4 regions of the Streptomyces violaceoruber genome follow, and region 1 is predicted to be linked to each of the others. Evidence: riboswitches for the same ligand, from Rfam matches in the RefSeq annotation. Region 1 holds a riboswitch; each other region holds the start of a gene.
The links. Region 1 has a riboswitch for cyclic di-AMP ahead of R2E43_RS04580 (M23 family metallopeptidase). Riboswitches for the same ligand answer to the same signal wherever they lie in the genome.
Positions count from the first base shown of each region.

Region 2: linked by a shared signal. The riboswitch ahead of R2E43_RS09425 (M23 family metallopeptidase) and the one ahead of R2E43_RS04580 (M23 family metallopeptidase) in region 1 are both predicted to bind cyclic di-AMP.
Region 3: linked by a shared signal. The riboswitch ahead of R2E43_RS17875 (M23 family metallopeptidase) and the one ahead of R2E43_RS04580 (M23 family metallopeptidase) in region 1 are both predicted to bind cyclic di-AMP.
Region 4: linked by a shared signal. The riboswitch ahead of R2E43_RS15525 (transglycosylase SLT domain-containing protein) and the one ahead of R2E43_RS04580 (M23 family metallopeptidase) in region 1 are both predicted to bind cyclic di-AMP.

Region 1 is NZ_CP137734.1:969,659-972,858, forward strand. Features, by position in the region: gene R2E43_RS04575 (SGNH/GDSL hydrolase family protein) at 1-583, opposite strand, end outside; gene R2E43_RS04580 (M23 family metallopeptidase) at 827-1,765, opposite strand; cyclic di-AMP (ydaO/yuaA leader) riboswitch at 1,768-1,927, opposite strand; gene R2E43_RS04585 (tyrosine-protein phosphatase) at 2,352-3,149, shown strand; gene R2E43_RS04590 (DUF6126 family protein) at 3,171-3,200, opposite strand, start outside.
Region 2 is NZ_CP137734.1:2,181,071-2,184,270, forward strand. Features, by position in the region: gene R2E43_RS09420 (GntR family transcriptional regulator) at 1-562, opposite strand, end outside; gene R2E43_RS09425 (M23 family metallopeptidase) at 683-1,447, opposite strand; cyclic di-AMP (ydaO/yuaA leader) riboswitch at 1,460-1,624, opposite strand; gene R2E43_RS09430 (M16 family metallopeptidase) at 1,816-3,200, opposite strand, start outside.
Region 3 is NZ_CP137734.1:4,013,852-4,017,051, forward strand. Features, by position in the region: gene R2E43_RS17870 (aldo/keto reductase) at 1-243, opposite strand, end outside; gene R2E43_RS17875 (M23 family metallopeptidase) at 382-1,425, opposite strand; cyclic di-AMP (ydaO/yuaA leader) riboswitch at 1,436-1,593, opposite strand; gene R2E43_RS17880 (PP2C family protein-serine/threonine phosphatase) at 1,818-3,053, opposite strand.
Region 4 is NZ_CP137734.1:3,522,439-3,525,638, reverse strand. Features, by position in the region: gene fahA (fumarylacetoacetase) at 1-240, opposite strand, end outside; gene R2E43_RS15530 (HAD family hydrolase) at 694-1,503, shown strand; gene R2E43_RS15525 (transglycosylase SLT domain-containing protein) at 1,527-2,018, opposite strand; cyclic di-AMP (ydaO/yuaA leader) riboswitch at 2,023-2,188, opposite strand; gene R2E43_RS15520 (polyprenyl synthetase family protein) at 2,873-3,200, shown strand, end outside.

The DNA of each region.
Region 1 (3,200 bases):
GGACGCGCAGGCCCAGGGCCTGCCCCGCGCGCAGCGCCACCCGGGTGTGCCCCTCCGGCGACAGGTGCAGCCGGTCGGCGTCCCACGCCCTGCGGTCCTGGACGCTCCGCAGCGACCACAGGTCGAGGACCGGGCAGCCGTAGCGGTCGGCGATGGCGCGGACGTGCCCGTTGTACGTGGCGATCTTGCCGCGCAGGTGCTTGAGGACGGGTACCCCCCGGGTGTCGAACCCGGTGGTTACCAGGACGGTTCCGGCCGCGGCGGTCAGCGCGGCCACCGCCAGCTCGAACCGCTCGGCGACCTCGTCGGGATCGGTGCCGGGCCGGATGATGTCGTTGCCGCCCGCCGCGAACGAGACGAGGTCGGGCGCGAGTCCGACGACCCGCGGGACCTGTTCCGCCACGATCTGGTCGAGGAGCCTGCCGCGCACGGCGAGGTTCGTGTACGTGAAGTCGCCCTCGGGGCGCCGGTCCGCGAGCAGTACGGCGAGCCGGTCGGCCCAGCCGACGAACGCCCCGTCGGGGCCGGGGTCGCCGACGCCCTCGGTGAAGCTGTCCCCCACCGCCACGTACGACCCGATCACTGCTCTGCTGTCACTCTTCGAATCGTCTGCCACATCGGCCCATGATTCACCTTGGAATGTGACCTACGCGACCGTAGGAAGGGATTGACGGGCGGTGAGAAAGGCCACGCCTAAAGTATTCGTCAATTCCGGAATACGGCGAGGGGCCTGTACGGCGCGCGCACCGGGTCCGGACACGCCGAAGGCCGGACCCGGGGATCGGGGTCCGGCCTTCGGTGCGCGGGGGCCGCGCGGAACCGGTCGTCAGACGGAGACGCCGTGCGAGCGCAGGAACGCCAGCGGGTCGATGTCCGAGCCGTAGTCCGGCGTGGTGCGGATCTCGAAGTGCAGGTGCGGGCCGGTCACGTTGCCGGTGGCACCCGAGAGGCCGACCTGCTGACCCGCCGTCACCGACTGACCGGTGGAGACGGAGAGCGAGGAGAGGTGGGCGTACTGGGCGTAGTGGCCGTCGGCGAGCTGGATGACGACCTGGTTGCCGTACGCGCCGCCCCAGCCGGCGGAGACGACGGTGCCCGCGCCGACGGCCTTGAGGGAGGTGCCGGTCGGGACGACGAAGTCGGTGCCGGTGTGGTAGCCGCTGGACCACATGCTGCCGGACTGGTGGTACGGGGTGCCGACGGTGCCGCCCGCGACGGGGGAGGTGTAGCCGCTGGTGGTGCCCGTGGACTGGCTGCCGGTGTCCGAGGAGGAGGCCTTCTCGGCGTCCGTCGACTTCTGGGCCGGCTTCGCGGCGGTCTTCTCCGCAGGCTTCTCGGCGGACTTCTGCGCGGGCTTCTGCGACTGCGCGGAGGACGGCGCCGACGGCTTGGCGGCCTGGCCGTCGATCGAGAGCTTGAGACCGGGGTGGATCAGCGACGGGTCGGAACCGACGGCCTCGCGGTTGTCCGCGTAGAGCTTCTTCCAGCCGCCGTCGACGTCCTGCTCGTCGGCGATCTTCGAGAGGTAGTCGCCGCTCTTCACGGTGTAGGTGCGCGAGTCGGAGTTCTTCTCGGCGGCGGCCTTCTTGGCGGACGCCGGAACGGACTGCACGGCCTGCTCGGAAACGGAGTGCGCGGGAGCGGCGTTGGCGGCGGCGGCACCCATCAGCGGGAGCGCGAGCGCGGCGCCACCGGTCCCGGCGACGGCGATGGTGCGGGTCAGGCGCATGGCCCTGGTACGGCGGTGCTTACCCTTCGCGGGCATGGTGAATTCCTCTCCGGCGCCTGCGAGGTGAGCTGTCGGGTGCGGGCTGGAGATGCCCGGCCGCGCCGGAGCGCGGCTTTACCCCAAGCCGTTCCGGGAACCGGAACAGGCAGTTCTACCTGTGGGTCCCCCGCTCCTGCCGTGTACGGGTGGTCGATGAGTGCGGGCTCCGGTCGGCGGCAGGATTAGGCGTCCGTCCGGATCGGTGGTGAACGTAAGGGACCAAGACGCACAGGGACAAGCGAAGGGTTCCCCCGGCAGGTGTTCCGATTGATCCTTTACGGGAATATCCGGTAACCCTGCGTCGATTTCCGTCGCGCGCTTTTGCTTAAAGCCCCTTGAGAAACAGTTGAATTACGTGAACATGACGGGCAACGCACGGTCACGGATATGACGCTGCTCACGCGCCTCACCTTCACCCTCCGCCATTTCAGGGCCAGTTGTTATTAAGCCACCAATTCGGACAGAAGGCTCTAATCGGCCCGGAATATCCCTCGGGGCTCCATTTCGCGCCCGGGTGATGCCGTATCGTCGGGTGGAGCCCGCCGGCGAGCAGCGGCGGCGGGGCGGAGTGGGAGGAGCCCCCGTGACGCAGCAGGTCCCGTCGACCGAACCCGAGCTGACCGGCGTGCGCAACTTCCGGGACGTGGGCGGACTGCCGACCGTGGACGGGCGGCGGGTGCGGCAGGGGGTGCTGTTCCGCAGCGGTCACCTGGCTCACGCCACCGGGGAGGACGCCGCGTTCCTGGCCTCGCTGGGCCTGCACACGATCTTCGACTTCCGCAACGCGGCCGACCAGAAGCTCGAGGGCCCGGACGTCGACCTGCCGGGCGTGCGCAATGTGAACCTGCCGCTGAGCGACCCGGCCGACGGCGCCGAGTTCTGGAAGATGGTCCGTGACGGCGACCTCGACCAGCTGCGCGAGATCCTGGCCGACGGCAAGGCCGCGGACCGGATGATCGGCTCCTACCGCGCGATCGTCACGGAGCGCACCGCGGAGCACTCCCGCATCCTGCACGCGCTCGCCGAGGACAGCGTCCCGGCCCTGATGCACTGCGCCGCCGGAAAGGACCGCGCGGGCCTGTCGATCGCCGTCACGCTGCTCGCCCTGGGTGTCGAGCGCGAGGCCGTCGTCGAGGACTACCTGAAGTCGAACGCCGCGCACCGCCGCTACAAGGTGCGCCGCAGCGGTTCCGCGGCCTCGGCCTACTCCCCCGAGGTCATGGAGCTGCTCAGCCCTCTGTTCGACGCGCGCGCCGAGTACCTGGCGGCGGCCTTCGAGACCGTCGAGGAGACGTGGGGCGGCGTCGACGCCTATCTGGAGCAGGGCCTGCGCCTCACTCCCGCGACCCGGGAGCGGCTGCGCGAGCGGATGCTGGACTGACCCACCCGCCCGCGCCCGGCGCTACTTGGCGCCCACCTCGAACAGCAGGTA
Region 2 (3,200 bases), 1.2 Mb from region 1:
CGCGTTCGGCGTCGCCCCGGGCCACGGCGTCGGCGATCGCCGCGTGCTCCGCCCAGTGCTCCACCGGTCCGACCGGTGCCTCCACGACGTACATCCAGGCGATCTTGTGGCGGAGCTGGGTCAGCAGCGCGGTCAGGGAGGGGCTGTCCGCCGCCCTGGCGAGGGTCTCGTGGAACCAGCCGCCCAGGGAGCGCAGCTCGTCCACGGTGCCCCGCCCGGCCCGTTCCTGCCCCAGCCTGACCAGGCCGCGCAGCACCTTGAGGTGGGCGTCGGTGCGCCGCCGCGCGGCCCGGGAGGCACCGAGCGGCTCGAGGAGCGTGCGGGTCTCCAGCAGATCGGCGGCCTCCCGCCGGGTCGGTTCCGCGACGCACGCGCCCGCGTGCCGCCGGGTGACCACGAAGCCCTCCGCCTCCAGCGTGCGCAGGGCCTCTCGGACGGGGACGCGGGAGACGCCGTAGCGGCGGGCGAGGAGCTCCTCGGTGAGCCGGCTCCCGCGCCCGTGGACGCCGGTCACGATGTCGTCCCGAATCGCCGTGCACACCGAATGTGCCGGAATACGCATGACCGACCTCCGCCTTGATCCCCAGAAACGTCGACGATGGACGCGCTTTCAGCGACTCTAGGCCAATCAAGCCGGCATGGAATACAAAAAGCCCCGACCCGGGAAGCCGGGGCTTTTTCGTCAGACGTTCACTCCGTGGGAGCGGAGATAGGCGACGGGGTCCATGTCCGAGCCGTACTCGGGGCTCGTACGGGCCTCGAAGTGCAGGTGCGGTCCGGTGACGTTGCCGGTGGCACCCGAGACGCCGATCTGCTGGCCGGGCTCGACCGACTGGCCGACCGAGACGCCGATGGACGACAGGTGCCCGTACTGGGTGTACGTGCCGTCGTGCATCCTGATCACGACCTGGTTGCCGTACGCGCCGCCCCAGCCGGCCTCGACGACGGTGCCGACACCCACGGAGTGCACGGACGTGCCGCTGGAGGCGTGGAAGTCGATGCCGGTGTGGCTGCCCGAGGACCACAGGGAGCTGCCGGCCTGGTAGGCGGTCGAGACGTACGAGGCGGTGATCGGTGCGACGAAGGTGTTGAGGCGCTCGCGCTCCGCCTCCCGCGCGGCGCGCTCCTTGGCCTCGCGCGCCTCCTTGGCCGCCTCGGCCGCCCGCTCGCGGGCCGCCTCCCGAGCCGCCTCGCGGGCGGCGGCGTCCGCGGCCGCCTGCTTCTGGGCGAGGGCCTGGGCGTCGATCTCGTCGGCTATGGAGTCGCCGATGGTGACGACCGGGGTGAGCCCGGTCTGTTCCGCCTCGGGCTCGGCGGCGAGCGCCGGAGCCGCGAGGGTGCCGACCACACCGGTGGTGGCGAGTGCCGCGACTCCCGCCGCGCGGACGGTGGTGCGGTGCACCCGGCCGGGACGGCGGTGCTTCCCGGTGGCGCGCGTGAACGCCATGTAGAGGCTTGTCCTTTCCTTCCCTCTCGCCTACCGGGTTAGCTGACGGGTTCGGAGGTGGAAGGTCTCCTACGGACCCCCTCGCGGTGCGCGCGGGCGTCCGATTCACCCCAGGGACTGCGATGGGTCCCCGGCTCCCCTGGCTCGCGCCGTACGGGGACTCGGCGATGGCTGTCCGGTGCCGCGGGTGCGGCGCACTGCCTGACGAACAGCCCGGACGACGCTAAACGCGGCTGCGTTCAATCCTCAAACGCAACAGGCTTTTTGTAGCGCACGCCACAGGGCAGACGGGCAACCACTCCCCCAATCCGGACAAACGGCGGCCCCGGTGACACACCGGTCACCGGGGCCGCCGCGCGCGCGTGCCGCTACTCGGCCGCCACCACGGTGACTTCGCCGATGCCGAGGGCCTCGACGGGCTCCTTGATCTGCGCCGCGTCGCCGACGAGGACCGTCACGAGACGGTCCACCGGGAAGGCGTTCACGACCGCCGCGGTGGCCTCCACGGTGCCCGTGGCGGCCAGTTGACGGTAGAGCGTGGCCTGGAAGTCGTCGGGCAGGTGCTGCTCGACCTGGTCGGCCAGCGTGCTCGCCACGGCCGCCGCCGTCTCGTACTTCAGCGGCGCCACGCCCACCAGGTTCTGCACGGCCACGTCGCGCTCGGCGTCGGTGAGCCCCTCCGCCGCCAGCTTGCGCAGCACCGTCCACAGGTCCTCCAGGGCGGGACCGGTGTTGGGGGTGTCGACGGATCCGCTGATGGCGAGCATGGCGGCGCCCGTGCCGTCCGGCGCGGAGCGCAGGACCTGGCCGAACGCCCGCACACCGTAGGTGTAGCCCTTCTCCTCGCGCAGGACGCGGTCCAGGCGCGAGGTGAGGGTGCCGCCCAGGCAGTAGGTGCCGAGCACCTGCGCGGGCCACACGCGGTCGTGCCGGTCGGCGCCGGTGCGGCCGATCAGCAGCTGCGTCTGGACGGCGCCGGGACGGTCCACGATGACGACCCGGCCCCGGTCGTCGGCGGTCACCGGGGGCACCGGACGCGGCTCGGCGGCCGAGCCGGTCCACGCGCCCAGGGTGTCGGCGAGCAGCGCGTCCAGGTCGACGCCGGTGAGGTCGCCGACGACCACCGCGGTGGCCGTGGCGGGGCGGACGTGCCGCTCGTAGAAGGCGCGTACGGCCGCCGAGTCGATGGCCTCGACCGTCTCCTCGGTGCCCTGGCGCGGGCGCGACATGCGCGCGTCGGCCGGGAACAGCTCCTTGGAGAGTTCCTTGGCGGCACGCCGGGAGGGGTTGGCCAGCTCGTGCGGGATCTCGTCGAGCCGGTTGCGCACCAGTCGTTCGACCTCGCCGTCCGCGAAGGCGGGCGCCCTGAGGGCGTCGGCGAGCAGGCCGAGTGCCTTGCCGAGGCGCGAGGCGGGCACCTCCAGGCTCAGCCGGACGCCGGGGTGGTCGGCGTGCGCGTCCAGGGTGGCGCCGCAGCGCTCCAGCTCCGCGGCGAAGTCCTCGGCGGAGTGCTTGTCGGTGCCCTCGGAGAAGGCGCGCGCCATGATGGTGGCGACACCGTCGAGACCGGCCGGCTCGGCGTCCAGGGGGGCGTCGAGGAGCACCTCGACGGCGACGACCTGCTGGCCGGGGCGGTGGCAGCGCAGCACGGTGAGGCCGTTGTCGAGGCTGCCGCGCTCGGGAGCGGGGAACGCCCAGGGCTTGGGCTCGCCGGCCTGCGGCTGGGCGTGGAATTCCATGGTGGCGAGCTCGG
Region 3 (3,200 bases), 3.0 Mb from region 1:
GTCACGGTTGCCGCGGGCCGCGAACCACTGGCCGAGGACGGTCTCGGACTCGCCGCCGCTGTTGCCGTCGACCCAGGCGGAGTAGGAGTCGGCGGTGTCGACGAAGTTGCCGCCGGCCGCCGTGTAGGCGTCCAGGACGGCGAAGGACCGGTCCCGGTCGGCGGTCCAGCCGAAGACGTTGCCGCCGAGGGCGAGGGGGAAGACCTCGAGGTCGGAGGAGCCGAGCTTGCGCAGAGAAGTCATGTAGGGAGTCAACGACCGCGCCGGAGCGGGGGATTCCGGCAGGCGCGCAAAATCCCCGCAAACCGGCAGCCCTGGCGTCGGGGGGTCGCCGTCAGGACCGCCGGGGATCAGCGGGGCGCGCGTCGTGGGCGGGGCGGATCAGGGGGTGAGCCCCTTGCTCTGCAACCAGGCCATCGGGTCGATGCCGGTGCCGCCGGCGGTGTGGACCTCGAGGTGGAGGTGGGCGCCGGTGACGTTGCCGGTGGCGCCGACGCGGCCGATGACGTCACCGGTGGTGACCTTCTGGCCGACGCTGACGTTGATGGAGGACTGGTGCGCGTACCAGAGCTCGGTGCCGTCGTCGAGGGTGAGCACCGTCTTGTAGCCGTACGACCCGTCCCAGCCGGCCGACGTGATGGTGCCGCCGTGCACCGCCTTGAGCAGCGTGCCCGTGGGGGCGGCGAAGTCGAGGCCGGTGTGGTGACCGGAGGACCAGAGGGAGCCGGCCTGGTTGAACGTGGAGGAGATCGTGTACGAGGAGGTCGGCAGCGTGTACTGCTTGGCCAGCTTCGCGAGCCGTTCGGCCTCGGCCTTCTTCGCGGCCTCCTCCGCCGCCTTCTTCTTGGCGGCGGCGGCCTTCTCCTCGGCCTCCTTCTCCGCCTTGGCGGCGGCTTCCGCGGCCTTCTTCTCCGCCGCGGCGGCGGCCTCGGCGGCGGCCTTGGTCTCGACCTGCGCCTGCTGCTGCTCGGCCTGCGCCATGATCCGGGCCCGCAGCGACTCGCCGGCGCCGGTGGTGTCGGGGCCCTCCGCGCTGTCGGCGGCGACCGCCTGGGTGATGCCGCTGAGCGGGGTGGCGGAACCCTCGGGCTCCGGCTCCTCGTCACCGCCGGGCATGAGCGAGCCCACGTTCGGCAGGTCCGGCATGGAGATGGACACCGGGGGCTTGCCGGTCTGCGCGCTGGCCATGCCGCCCGCTCCGACGGCGGCTATGACACCGACGCCGAGGACGGTGGAGCTGCGGGCGAGTCCGCCGCGCTGCTTGGCCACGCGGTGCCGGCCGCGTACGGGGCGGATGGATTCCGCGGTGGGATTCCACTCCTCCCAGGGACCCTCTTCGGCGCGGTAGCCGTCGTAGCCGAAGGTGTCGGTGCCGTGCCCACTGGGCGCGGACGGGGCCTCGGGGGCAGGCCGGTTTGACGCCACGTGGGCGTACTCCTTTCCTTCCTTTCGCCTACCGGGTTAGCTGACGGGTTCGGAGCAGGAAGGTCTCCTACGGGTGCCTGCCGACCGTGTTCCCACGGCGGCATACGCCCGATTCACCCCAATGTGGTGGTTCCCCGGTTCCCTTGCGGGATTCGGCGCGTGCGCACGGAGCCGCCTTCTGTGACGGCTGGGACGACCGCGCTGCGTTATCGAACGTTAATAGACGCGAGGCTCCGATTCCAAGCCGTTCCTCTTGATCATTACCGAATACCGCCGGGACGTACACCTCACGGCCGGTGAAAACCGGGCGAGTTGACCCCGCTCCGGTATTCCCCTTCACGGCACTTTCTTCTGACGGTGTATCAGTTGTTATGCGGAGGGGGGTCGCACTGTCACGGCTCGTCACAATGATCATGGTCGGCGCGTCGGGGACGCCGGACGGCGAGCAGCGCCATGTCGTCCGCCATGCCGCCCCCGGAGTGCCGGCGCACGTCCTCGGCGAGGGTGTCGAGCAGGGTCGCCGGATGCGGGAAGACGCGGCCGGCCAGCCGCGCCTGCGGATCGTAGAACTCGCCCTTCGCGTCCCGGGCTTCGGTCAGTCCGTCGGTGTAGAGCAGCAGCGTGGCGCCGCCGGGGAAGGCGACCTCCTCCGCCCGGTCGGGCCACACGCCCAGTTCGCCCATGCCGAGCGGCAGCGCCGACTCGTGGGCGGGCAGCGGGCCGAGGGTCCCGTCGCCGTGGAGCAGCAGGGGCGGCGGATGGCCGCGGTTGACGATGCGTACGGTGCCGTCGCCGTGCGGGAGTTCGGCGAGGACGGCGGTGGTGAAGCCCTCGAAGGCGTCCAGCCCGTCGCGCCGGGTGCCCTCGCGCGCCAGCGCCCGCTCCAGGCGCTGCGCCACCGCCTCCAGTGTCGCCTCCTGCTCGGCCGCCTCCCTGAAGGCGCCGATCACGACGGCGACGGCGGCCACCGCGCCCATGCCCTTGCCGCGCACGTCCCCGACGATCAGCCGGACGCCGCGGGCGCTGTCCTGCACGGCGTACAGGTCGCCGCCGATGAAGGCGTCGGCCTGCGCGGCCTCGTAGCACACGGCGATCTCGAAGCCGGCGATCCGCTCGGCGGGCTGGGGCAGCACCGCGCGCTGGGCGGCCTCGGCGATCTCCCGGACGGAGACGAGGCGCTCGCTGCTGCGGCGGACCATGCCGTTCACGAGGACGGCGAGCACCGCGACCGTCGCGATGGTGATCAGCTCGGTGAGGGAGTCGACGTAGTGGATGACGCCCTTGCCGAGTTGCAGTCCGATGACCGCGACGACCACGGCGACACCCGTGAGCGCCGTGCCGCGCCGCGAGTAGAGCGGGGCGGCGACCAGGGGCGCGGCCGTGTAGAGGGGCCCGGCGGTGAAGTACCTCGGGGTGAAGATGTCGTACAGGATGGCGACGACGATCAGCAGCACGGGGAGCGCGTGCACGAAGGTCCGCCCGGCCCGCCGGCGGGGCGGTGGTCCGGAGGGCGGCACGGGCGGCGTCTCGTCGCCGAGGCCGAGACCCGGGTCGGGCACGGGGTCGCCGGGGAGCCGGCCACCGGCCCTGGCGGCCGCTCCCTCGTCGTCCACGTCACCTGGCCGCACCACTCGTCTCCCGCCGCCCCGTACGTCCGCGCCGCTTGCCGTCCCGCACTCCAGGGTTCCGGGGGCGGGGACGGGCGGCGAGCGGTGAGGGGCCGACCGGATGACACGCGGCACCTGCCGGAAACGCACCGAGGGCCGGAACCCTTT
Region 4 (3,200 bases), 2.6 Mb from region 1:
GCGCCCGGCCGCCAGCAGCGGGTTGAGGGTGGGCTGCGCGAGGAGGGCCGCGTACGGCGAGCCGAGCGCGTGGGCCGCCGCCCCCGCGTCGAGGACGTGGTCGCCCAGCCGGACGCCCACCGTCCGGTCCGTCCGGTCCGTCCGGTCCGTCCGGTCGAGCGAGCCGGGGATCGAGAACACGCCGTACGGAAGGTTGTGCGGGCCGAAGGGGTCGCCCTCGGGGACATCGAAGGGGGGCATCGGGTGCTGCCTCGCTTTCGTGCTCGCCATGTGCGCCGTGCGCGCCGTGTGTGCCGTTGTGTGACGGCGGTTGTACTGAGTGTGTCAAGTGTGCCGGGGTGCGGTGTATGCCGTTGTGTCACGTGATCGGGGTGCGTCACGTGACGCACGCGGTCGGGCCACACGTTACGGGTGACGTGCCGCTCTTGGGCAGTGCCGCCGAAGGCGGCGGCGGCCGGTCCGGGTTCGGGGGCGGAAGGCACCGCCGCGAGCGCCCGGAGGGCAGGTGGCGTGCCATGCCGCCGCCAACCGGTGCACAGGCCCCGAACCGGCTTTAGCCGATGATGTGTCAGGTTTCGGACATCATCGGGCGTCGTCGTGCAACGCCGTGCGGGTTCGAGCGCACTCGCTACGCCCTCGTTCGGAAGCGGTCACGGGTGAGTCCGACGGGTGCCGTGTCCGTATTCTCTGATCATGGACCGCACCGCATATTCACTCGTCGCCACCGACCTGGACGGCACGCTGCTCCGAGGCGACGACACCGTCTCCGACCGGTCGCTGGCCGCGCTGGCACGGGTAGCCGGGGCGGGTGCGCGCCACCTGGTGGTGACGGGGCGCCCGGCCCCCCGGGTGCGCCCGCTGCTCGACCGGCTCGGCTGCACGGGACTCGCAGTGTGCGGACAGGGTGCGCAGGTCTACGACGCCGGCGCGCACCGGATGCTGTGGTCGGTCACCCTGGACCGGGAGCTGGCCGAGACCGCGCTCGGCAAGATCGAGGCCGAGGTGGGCCAGGTGCACGCGGCCGTGGACCAGGACGGCGTCGACGGACTGACGCTCATCGAGCCGGACTACCTGATGCCCCACCCGACGCTGCCCGCGGTGCGCGTCGAGCGGCGGGCGCAGCTGTGGTCCACGCCGATCAGCAAGGTGCTGCTGCGCCACCCCGAGCTGACCGACGACGAACTGGCGGCGACGGCTCGCGCGGTGGTCGGCTCCCTCGCGACGGTCACCATGTCGGGGCCCGGCACGGTGGAGCTCCAGCCCTGCGGCATCACCAAGGCCACCGGTCTGGCGCTGGCCGCCGAGCACCTGGGTCTGGAGCGGCGGCGGACGATCGCCTTCGGGGACATGCCCAACGACATCCCGATGTTCCAGTGGGCGGCCCACGGTGTGGCCATGGCCGGCGCGCACCCCGAACTCAAGGCGGTGGCCGACGAGGTCACCACGACGAACGAGGACGACGGCGTGGCCGTCGTCCTCGAGCGGATCTTCGGTACCTCTTAGGCGAGGTTCGGGCGGCGTACGGCTCAGTACGCGCTGAAGACGTTGTCCATCGAGCCGTAGCGGTCGGCCGCGTAGTTGCAGGCGGCGGTGATGTTGGCGACCGGGTCGTACGGGTCCCAGGAGGTGCCCTCGACGTGGTAGGCCTGGAAGGTCGGGTCGATCACCTGGAGCAGACCCTTGGACGGGGTGCCGTTGATGGCGTTGATGTCCCAGTTGTTGATGGCGAGCGGGTTGCCGGAGGACTCACGCATGATGTTGCGGTGAATGCCCTCGTAGGTCCCGGGGATGCCGTGCTGGGCCATGATGTCGAGCGACTCGCGGATCCAGCCGTCGAGGTTGTCCGGGTAGGCCGTGGCCGCCGTGGTGGCGGTCGTGGCGGCGGCCGGGGTGGCCGCGGAGGCGGTGGTGGCGCCGATGAGCGGCAGCGCCAGCACCGCGGCACCGGTGCCGGCCACGGCGAGCTTGCGGGCGAGGCGGCTGGTGCGGGCGTGACGGTTCTGACCGTTGGCAGACATGCGGTGTCCCTCTCCTTACGCCTGCGAGGTGAGCTGTCGGGTTCGGGCGGGGAGGTGCCCGGCCGTGCCCTGACGGGTACGGCTTCACCCCGAGCCGCTCCGGTGGTGACCGGTGCGGCGACTTACCTGGGTCCCCCGCTCCTGCCTGCGAGTTTGTTGGATGGATGACTGTGCGACGGGCGGTGGCAGGATTCGGCGTCCACCCGACAGGCCGGGAACGTATGCGAGAGCACATGTCCGGAACAAGTGCAGGAATCACCCAACGTGCCTGTTGACCTTGTTCTGAGGCCTATGAGGCTCTTGATCCTTTGCTGCTGCCAATCCCCAACTGGCTTGCGGGGCAAAGGGAGGGCACAGGTTCCGGTCGGGTTGCCTGCGGGTCGCCCGGAGTGAGCCAACTCACTGGCTTCAACAAGCACGGCAAATGGGGCATTAACCCCAACTGGGCGCCAATGGGCTGCGGGTGGGGACGGCTTCGGGTGTCGGGCGGGGAGGGGTGGGAAGCGGGGAAGGGGAGAGGGCGGCGGAGGGGGAGCGAATAAGGAAGGGGTGGGCGTGTCGATCGGGTGACGTTCTCGAAGTGCGGGCCGTTGGGAGGAGTGATGGGGTCTTTGGTGGCGGCTCCGGCCCGTTCGCCCTCCGGCTCCGGCTCGTCCCCTCTGGCGATATCAATCAAAATCTGCTCATATCACCTGATCAAAAACATACCGTTCATGATCCGATACCGACCAGCCTGTAACGGTGGGCGCTAGCGGTGATCGAAACGTGACCGGATACGCTGACTTGAGTGGTGGCAGCGACCTATCGACAAACCAGGTAATCGCCAGTAGACACCAGCAGACAGGAGACCCCTCGTGACCGTCGTCGGGCCGTTCGGGCTGAGCGTGCGGGACCAGGCTCTGGAAGCCGATGTCCAGGCCGGATTGGTTGCTGTCGAGGAAGGGTTGCTTGAGGCAACCAAAAGCGAGGTGCCGTTCATCACGGAGGCCGCCCAGCACCTGGTGCGGGCCGGCGGGAAACGGTTCCGGCCGCTGCTGGTGATGCTCTCGGCCCAGTTCGGAGACCCCTACGCCCCCGGGATCGTGCCCTCGGCCGTGGTCGTGGAGCTGACCCACCTGGCCACGCTGTACCACGACGACGTGATGGACGAGGCCGCCGTGCGGCGCGGGGTGCCCAGTGCGA